Regions from separate parts of the Streptomyces sp. NPDC093252 genome, predicted to be linked through region 1. Evidence: riboswitches for the same ligand, from Rfam matches in the RefSeq annotation. Region 1 holds a riboswitch; the other holds the start of a gene.
What was found. A riboswitch is a leader RNA that binds a small molecule or an ion and turns the genes downstream of it on or off. The one in region 1 is predicted to bind cyclic di-AMP.

Region 1 (3,402 bases):
ACGTTCGCCCTTGTCGCCACCGACCTCGACGGCACTCTGCTGCGCGGTGACGACACCTTCTCCGACCGCTCGCTGGCCGCGCTGGCGCGGACCGCCGAGGCCGGTGCCCGGCATCTGGTGGTGACCGGTCGCCCGGCCCCCCGGGTGCGCCCGCTCCTGGAACGCCTGGGCAGCACCGGTCTCGCGGTGTGCGGCCAGGGCGCGCAACTGTACGACGCGGGCGCGGACCGCCTGCTGTGGTCGGTCACCCTGGACCGGGAACTGGCGGAGACCGCGATCGGCAAGATCGAGGCCGAGGTCGGGGAGGTGTACGCGGCGGTCGACCAGGACGGCGTGGACGGGCTCACCCTGATCGAGCCGGGCTATCTGATGCCGCACCCGACCCTGCCCGCCGTCCGCGTAGGGCGCCGGGCCGAGCTGTGGGCGGAGCCGATCAGCAAGGTGCTGCTGCGCCACCCGGACCTCACCGACGACGAGTTGGCGTCGGTGGCCCGCGCGGTGGTCGGTTCCCTGGCGACGGTCACCATGTCGGGTCCGGGGACCGTCGAACTCCAGCCGTGCGGGGTGACCAAGGCGACCGGGCTGGCGCTGGCGGCCGGGCGGCTGGGGGTGCGGGCGGAGCACACCATCGCGTTCGGGGACATGCCCAATGACATTCCGATGTTCGACTGGGCCGGATATGGCGTGGCGATGGCCAATGCCCATCCCGAACTGAAGGCGGTGGCCGACGAGGTCACCACATCGAACGAGGACGACGGCATCGCCGTCGTCCTCGAACGGGTCTTCCCCCGGCGGCTGCCCCAACAGTCGCCCGGGAATCCATGAATGCGTTGATCCCGAATCGCGAATGCCGCATGGGGAATTCAAGAATGCGGCATTCGGCCCGTCTGCGCTTTGCGGGCCCCAACCCGCAAAGCGCAGTGGATCAGTAGGCGCCGAAGACGTTGTCGATCGACCCGTACCGGTCCGCCGCGTAGTTGCAGGCGGCGACGATGTTCGCGATCGGGTCGTACGGGTCGTAGACCGTCCCGGAGACGTGGTACGCGGCGAAGGTCGGGTCGATCACCTGGAGCAGGCCCTTGGACGGGGTGCCGGCGGCGGCGTTGGAGTCCCAGTTGTTGACGGCGGCCGGGTTGCCGGACGACTCGCGCATCACATTGCGGTGGATGCCGTCGTAGCTGCCGGGGATGCCGTTCTGCCGCATGACGTCGAGGGCCTGGCGGATCCAGCCGTCGAGGGTGTTCGGGTAGGCCGAGGTGGCCGCCGAGACGACGGTCGGGGTGGCGGCGGTGGCGGTGGTGGCGCCGATGATCGGCAGGGCAAGCACGGCGGCGCCGGTACCGGCGACGGCCAGTCGGCGGGCGATGCGGCGGACCCGGGTGGAGCGGTGCGCGGACCCGGGAAGGGCGGACACGGGAGCGGACAGGGGAAGGGACATGGGAACGGTTCCTCTCCTACGCCTGCGAGGTGAGCTGTCGGGTTCGGGCGGGGAGGTGCCCGGCCGGCCCTTGCGGGCACGGCTTCACCCCGAGCCGCGCCAGGACGTCAAGACGTCCGGCCCGGCGACTTACCTGGGTCCCCCGCTCCTGCCGTGGATCTAGTGAGTTGGTGCGGGCGGTGGCAGGACTAGGCGTCCGCCCGACTGGCCGGGAACGTATGCGAGAGCGGATGTCCGAAACAAGTGGTGGAATCACAGATCGCCGCTTCTGATCTTTATCCCGCCATCTGCCGCACATGATCCTTTGCGGCTGGAAAGGTTCAACTCGTGCGATGGGGAAGGTGAATCGGGGTGCGGCGGCGGAACGGCTCCGGATCGGGGGGAGGTGGATGCGAGTGAGTCAAGTCACGCCCGTGCGCAAGAGTGGTAAATCGGGCAATGCTCCCAAGTCCCTATTAACCAGCGGTGCGTGGAATCCGACGTTCCCAGGTGCGGTGGAAGATCACCTCGCGGCCGAGGGTGCAAATCACCTCATTAACGGTCAAAAACTCCGTCGCCGTGCAGGTGATCTCCGACCGGGCCCGGACCCTGGTGTCCCAGGCCGCGTCCGGCCGGTGCAGCCGGATCGTCCGGTCCGACCGGGTCCGCGCCGACAGCGCGTCGCTGTCCCGGATCGTGTACGACTCCAGCGCCTCCTCCGTGACCTCCAGACCGTCCGGATGCACCTCGGTGCCGCCCGGCCCCGGTGCGACCTCCAGCCGCCACTCGCCCCGGGCCACGTCCCGCACCACCAGCCGCCCGGGGCGCGGCTCGTCCAGCGTGACCGGGGAGACCACCCCGAGCGGCCCCGCCTGCTCCGCCTCCCCCTCGGGCCCGCCGCCGCTCCCCGGCCCCCGCTCCGGCTCCCGCACCGGCAGCTCCAGCGCGCTGCCCGCCGGGTCCAGGACGAACCCGGCCTCGGAGCCGGGCTGCGGCCACACCCACGGCCAGTACGCGGACGAGACGGCCAGCCGCACCCGGTGCCCCGGCGCGAACACATGCCCCGCCGCCCCCAGCTCGAAGGCCACCTCCTCCGTCGTGCCCGGCGGCCACGGCACCGCCCGGTCCCGCCCCGCCCGCGCGCAGAGGTTCAGCACCCCCCGGGTCACCAGCACCGAGGAGCCGTCCGGGGCGACATCGCACAGCCGCGCGATCACCTGCCCCCGCTCCACCTCGCAGCGCAGCCGCAGCCGCACCCGGGGCCGCCCCAGGACCCGGATCCCGCTGCCGCCGGCCGGGAACTCGAAGCAGACCGACCGCCCGTCCTCCGCCCGCTGGTCCGGCGGCAGATCGGCATCGCCCCCGCGCGGCAGGAAGGCCCCCGCGTCGACCCCGGTGTGCATCGGGGACCGTACGGCCGCGGGGGCGCCCTGGAGGGCGTACACGACCGGGGTGATGTGCGGGGAGGGCCAGGCGGGCTCGGCGGTCCAGGGGCCCGGCAGGGACCCGCGGGAGGGGGTCAGGCAGGCGCGCAGGGGCGGATCGGCGCTGACGCCGGTGTCCCGGCCCTTGAGCCAGTGGTCCCACCAGCGCAGGGTCTCCTGGAGGAAGCCGATCGCCGGGCCGGGCGGGCGGCCCCGGTCGGGGTACTCGTGCGGCCAGGGCCCGAGCAGCCCGCGCACCCGGGCCGCCGGAAGGTGCTCCACCAGCCGCAGCACGGTGTCCCGGTACGGGTCGTGCAGCCCGCCGACCGCGAGGACCGCCGCCCGGATCGCGCCATAGTCCTCGCGCACCGCGCCGGCCGCCCTCCAGTACCCGTCACGGAGCTGATGGCCCAGCCAGGTGTGCAGGGGCGGCTCCAGGGCGTCCAGCCGGTACTGCCACAGGTCACGCCAGCCGTCCCCCAGGTACCGGGGGTCCGGCGGGCGGGCGGCGAGCGCCAGGGAGCGCGCCGCCCAGTGGGGCAGATCCGCCGCCTGGACGGA
Region 2 (3,402 bases), on a different contig from region 1:
GGACCGCGAACCGGTCCGCCCAGCCGACAAGTGCCCCGTCGGGGCCGGGATCGCCCACGCCCTCGGTGAAGCTGTCCCCCACCGCCACGTACGACCCGATCACTGATCTGGTGTCATTCTTCGAATCGTCTGCCACATCGCCCCATGATTCCCCTTCGAATGTGAGCTACGCGACCGTAATAAAGGGTTGACGGGCGGTGAGATAAGCCACGGACCAAGGCTTGGTCAAGTGCGGAATACCTGGATGTCCGACGGATCGTCAGATGTCGGGTCCCCCACCATCGGTCCCGGGTCGTGGTGAACGCTCCGTAGGCCGGACCCGGGGATCGGGGTCCGGCCTACGGAGCGTGCGCGTGGCGGGTGCCTCAGCCGATGGAGAGGCCCTTGCCCCGCAGATAGGCGAGGGGGTCGACATCGGAGCCGTAGTCCGGCCCGGTGCGGATCTCGAAGTGCAGGTGCGGGCCGGTGACATTGCCGGTCGCGCCGGAGAGGCCGACCTGCTGTCCGGCGCTCACCGACTGGCCCGCCGAGACGGACAGCGAGGACAGGTGGGCGTACTGGGCGTAGTAGCCGTCGGCGAGCCGGATGACGACCTGGTTGCCGTACGCGCCGCCCCAGCCGGCCGAGACGACCGTGCCGGCGCCGACGGCCTTGAGCGAGGTGCCGGTCGGGACGGAGAAGTCGACACCGGTGTGGTAGCCGCTGGACCACATGCTGCCGGACTGGCGGTACGCGGTGCCCACGCCGCCCGCGACCGGGAGGCTGGCGCCCGAGGACGACGCCGGGGCGGGGGTGTTCGAGGAGCCGGAGGACGAGGAGGAGCCGGACGACTTGGTCGCGGGGGTCTCCTTGGTCTCCTCGCTCTTCTCGGCCTTCTCGCTCTTCTCGGTGGTGCCGGTCGTCCCGGTCGTGCCGGTCCTCTCGGTGGTGCCGCCGGACGCCTTGCCGCCGAGCGTCAGCTTGAGGCCGGGGTGGATGAGCGACGGGTCGTCGCCCACGGCCTCGCGGTTGTCGGCGTACAGGGTCTGCCAGCCGCCGCTGACCTCCTGCTCGTCGGCGATCTTCGAGAGATAGTCGCCGACCTTCACGGAGTAGGTCCGGGTGCTGGTCTGCGGGGCCGCGGACTTCTGGTCGGCGATCCGGGTGACGGTCTGCTGGGGCACCGCGCTGGGTGCCGAAGTGACGGCTTCCGCCGGCTTCTGGGGAACGGACTGGCCGGGGGCCGCGTGGGCGCCTGCGGCACCCATCAGCGGGAGGGCGAGTGCGGCGCCGCCGGTTCCGGCGACGGCGAGGGAGCGTGTCAGACGCAGGCTCCGGGGACGGCGGTGCTTACCCTTCGCGGGCATGGTGAATTCCTCTCCGGCGCCTGCGAGGTGAGCTGTCGGGTGCGAGCTGGAGATGCCCGGCCGCGTGGGGGAACGCGACTAAACCCCTAGCCGTTCCGGAGACCGGAACAGGCGTTGAGTCCTGTGGGTCCCCCGCTCCTGCCGTGCACGGGTGGGTTTCTGCGGGGTCCGGACGGCGGCAGGATTCGGCGTTCCGCCCGGATTCGGTGGCGAACGTAAGCGACCTGGACGCACGGGGACAAGCAAGGGGTTCCATGTAAAGGCCCCGTTCTTGATCCATGCGGGTAATTCCCGGTCACCCTCCGTCGCATTTCCACCTGTCGAATCACTCAAGGGCCCATGAAAACGGGGTTGATTACGTGGGCATGAGGGGCGACGGACGGTCACGGATATGACGCTGCTCACGTGGTGCCGCGCCAGCTTCCTTTATTCCAGAGCGAGTTGTAATCAAGGTAATGAAGAATGGCAATTCGGACAGAATTCCCACATGCGGCACAGTCGGAGAAGTGGTGCATCGAGCAGCCAGAGTGAAGCATGGGGTTCTTTGTGGGCTTTCGCCCGTTTCGTCATGTCGTATCGTCAAAGGGAAGCCGCCACCCGGCAACGGAGCCGGGCGGGCGAGCCGACTGGGAGGAGCCCCCGTGACGCAGCAGGTCCCGTCGACCGAGCCCGAACTGGCCGGAATCCGCAATTTCCGTGACGTCGGCGGACTGCCGACCGTGGACGGCCGCCGGGTGCGGTACGGGGTGCTGTTCCGCAGCGGCCATCTCGCACACGCCACCACCGAGGACGCCGCTTTCCTGACCGGCCTCGGACTGCACACCGTCTTCGACTTCCGCAACTTCGCCGACCGGGGTCTGGAGGGCAGGGATGTCGAACTGCCCGGCGTGCGCAATGTGAACATTCCGCTGAGCGACCCGGCGGAGGGCGCGGAGTTCTGGGCGATGGTCCGGGACGGCGAGGTGGAGCAGCTCCGGGAGATCCTCTCCGAGGGCCGGGCGGCGGGCCGGATGATCGACTCGTACCGCAGGATCGTCGTCGAGCGCACGGGTGAGCACTCCCGGGTGCTGCACGCGCTCGCCGAGGACAGCGTCCCGGCGCTGATGCACTGCGCGGCGGGGAAGGACCGCGCGGGGCTGTCGATCGCGGTGACCCTGCTGGCGGTCGGGGTGGAGCGGGAGGCGGTCTTCGAGGACTATCTGAAGTCCAACGCCAAGCACCGCCGCTACAAGGTGCGCCGCGGCGGCGACGCCGCGACCGCCTACACCCCCGAGATCATGGAGCTGCTCAGTCCGCTCTTCGACGCGCGCGCCGAGTATCTGACGGCGGCCTTCGAGACCATCGAGGAGACCTGGGGCGGTGTCGAACCGTATCTGGAGCGGGGGCTGAAGCTCGCCCCGGAGACCCGTGAGCGGCTGCGGGAGCGGCTGGTGGGCTGAGAGGGCTGAAGGGCTGAAGGGCTGAGGGCTGAGCACGGCCGGGAGGCCGGGAGATCGGGCGGCGGCTCGGTGCCGCCGCGTCGGCCGCCCGGCCGCCACCGGTCCGGCCGGTCTACTTCGCGCCGACCTCGAAGAGCAGATAGAGGAACGCGGCGAAGACATGCCCCACCGCGACATAGATGAACAGCCGGATCCAGATGCCGGGGTACCGCTTCTCCTTGACCTTGGCGGGCCTGGCGGGCTGGACGGGCCCGGCGGGCCCGGCGCCGGTGGTTCCTGCGGTCCCGCCGGTTGCGGTGGGCCCGGTGGTTCCGGTGGTCTCACTCATCGCGTTTCTCCCGTGATCGGGCCGAGGCACAGCGCGGCCGTGGGGCTCTGCAAGAGGGTGTGGACGAAGAGCAGCTCGACGCCCTCCGGATCGCGGGCGGCGATCCGGTGCGGGGTGAGCGAGTCGAAGTGGGCGCTGTCCCCGGGGCCGAGCTGGTGCCCGGCGTCACCGAGGCGCAGCCGCAGCCGCCCCTTCAGGACGTAGAGCCACTCCTCGCCGGGGTGCACCCGGACGATGTCGCCCTGGGAGCCGTGGGGCACCTTGACCCGCAGGGCCTGCATGGCGCGGC

Region 2: linked by a shared signal. The riboswitch ahead of AB0O01_RS09055 (M23 family metallopeptidase) and the one ahead of AB0O01_RS13385 (transglycosylase SLT domain-containing protein) in region 1 are both predicted to bind cyclic di-AMP.

What each region holds. Positions count from the first base shown of each region.
Region 1 is NZ_JBFBEM010000005.1:388,826-392,227, reverse strand. It holds gene AB0O01_RS13390 (HAD family hydrolase) at 1-825, shown strand, start outside; gene AB0O01_RS13385 (transglycosylase SLT domain-containing protein) at 926-1,438, opposite strand; cyclic di-AMP (ydaO/yuaA leader) riboswitch at 1,443-1,613, opposite strand; gene AB0O01_RS13380 (CocE/NonD family hydrolase) at 1,894-3,402, opposite strand, start outside.
Region 2 is NZ_JBFBEM010000004.1:40,748-44,149, reverse strand. It holds gene AB0O01_RS09060 (SGNH/GDSL hydrolase family protein) at 1-103, opposite strand, end outside; gene AB0O01_RS09055 (M23 family metallopeptidase) at 366-1,346, opposite strand; cyclic di-AMP (ydaO/yuaA leader) riboswitch at 1,351-1,520, opposite strand; gene AB0O01_RS09050 (tyrosine-protein phosphatase) at 1,988-2,785, shown strand; gene AB0O01_RS09045 (DUF6126 family protein) at 2,898-3,113, opposite strand; gene AB0O01_RS09040 (XRE family transcriptional regulator) at 3,110-3,402, opposite strand, start outside.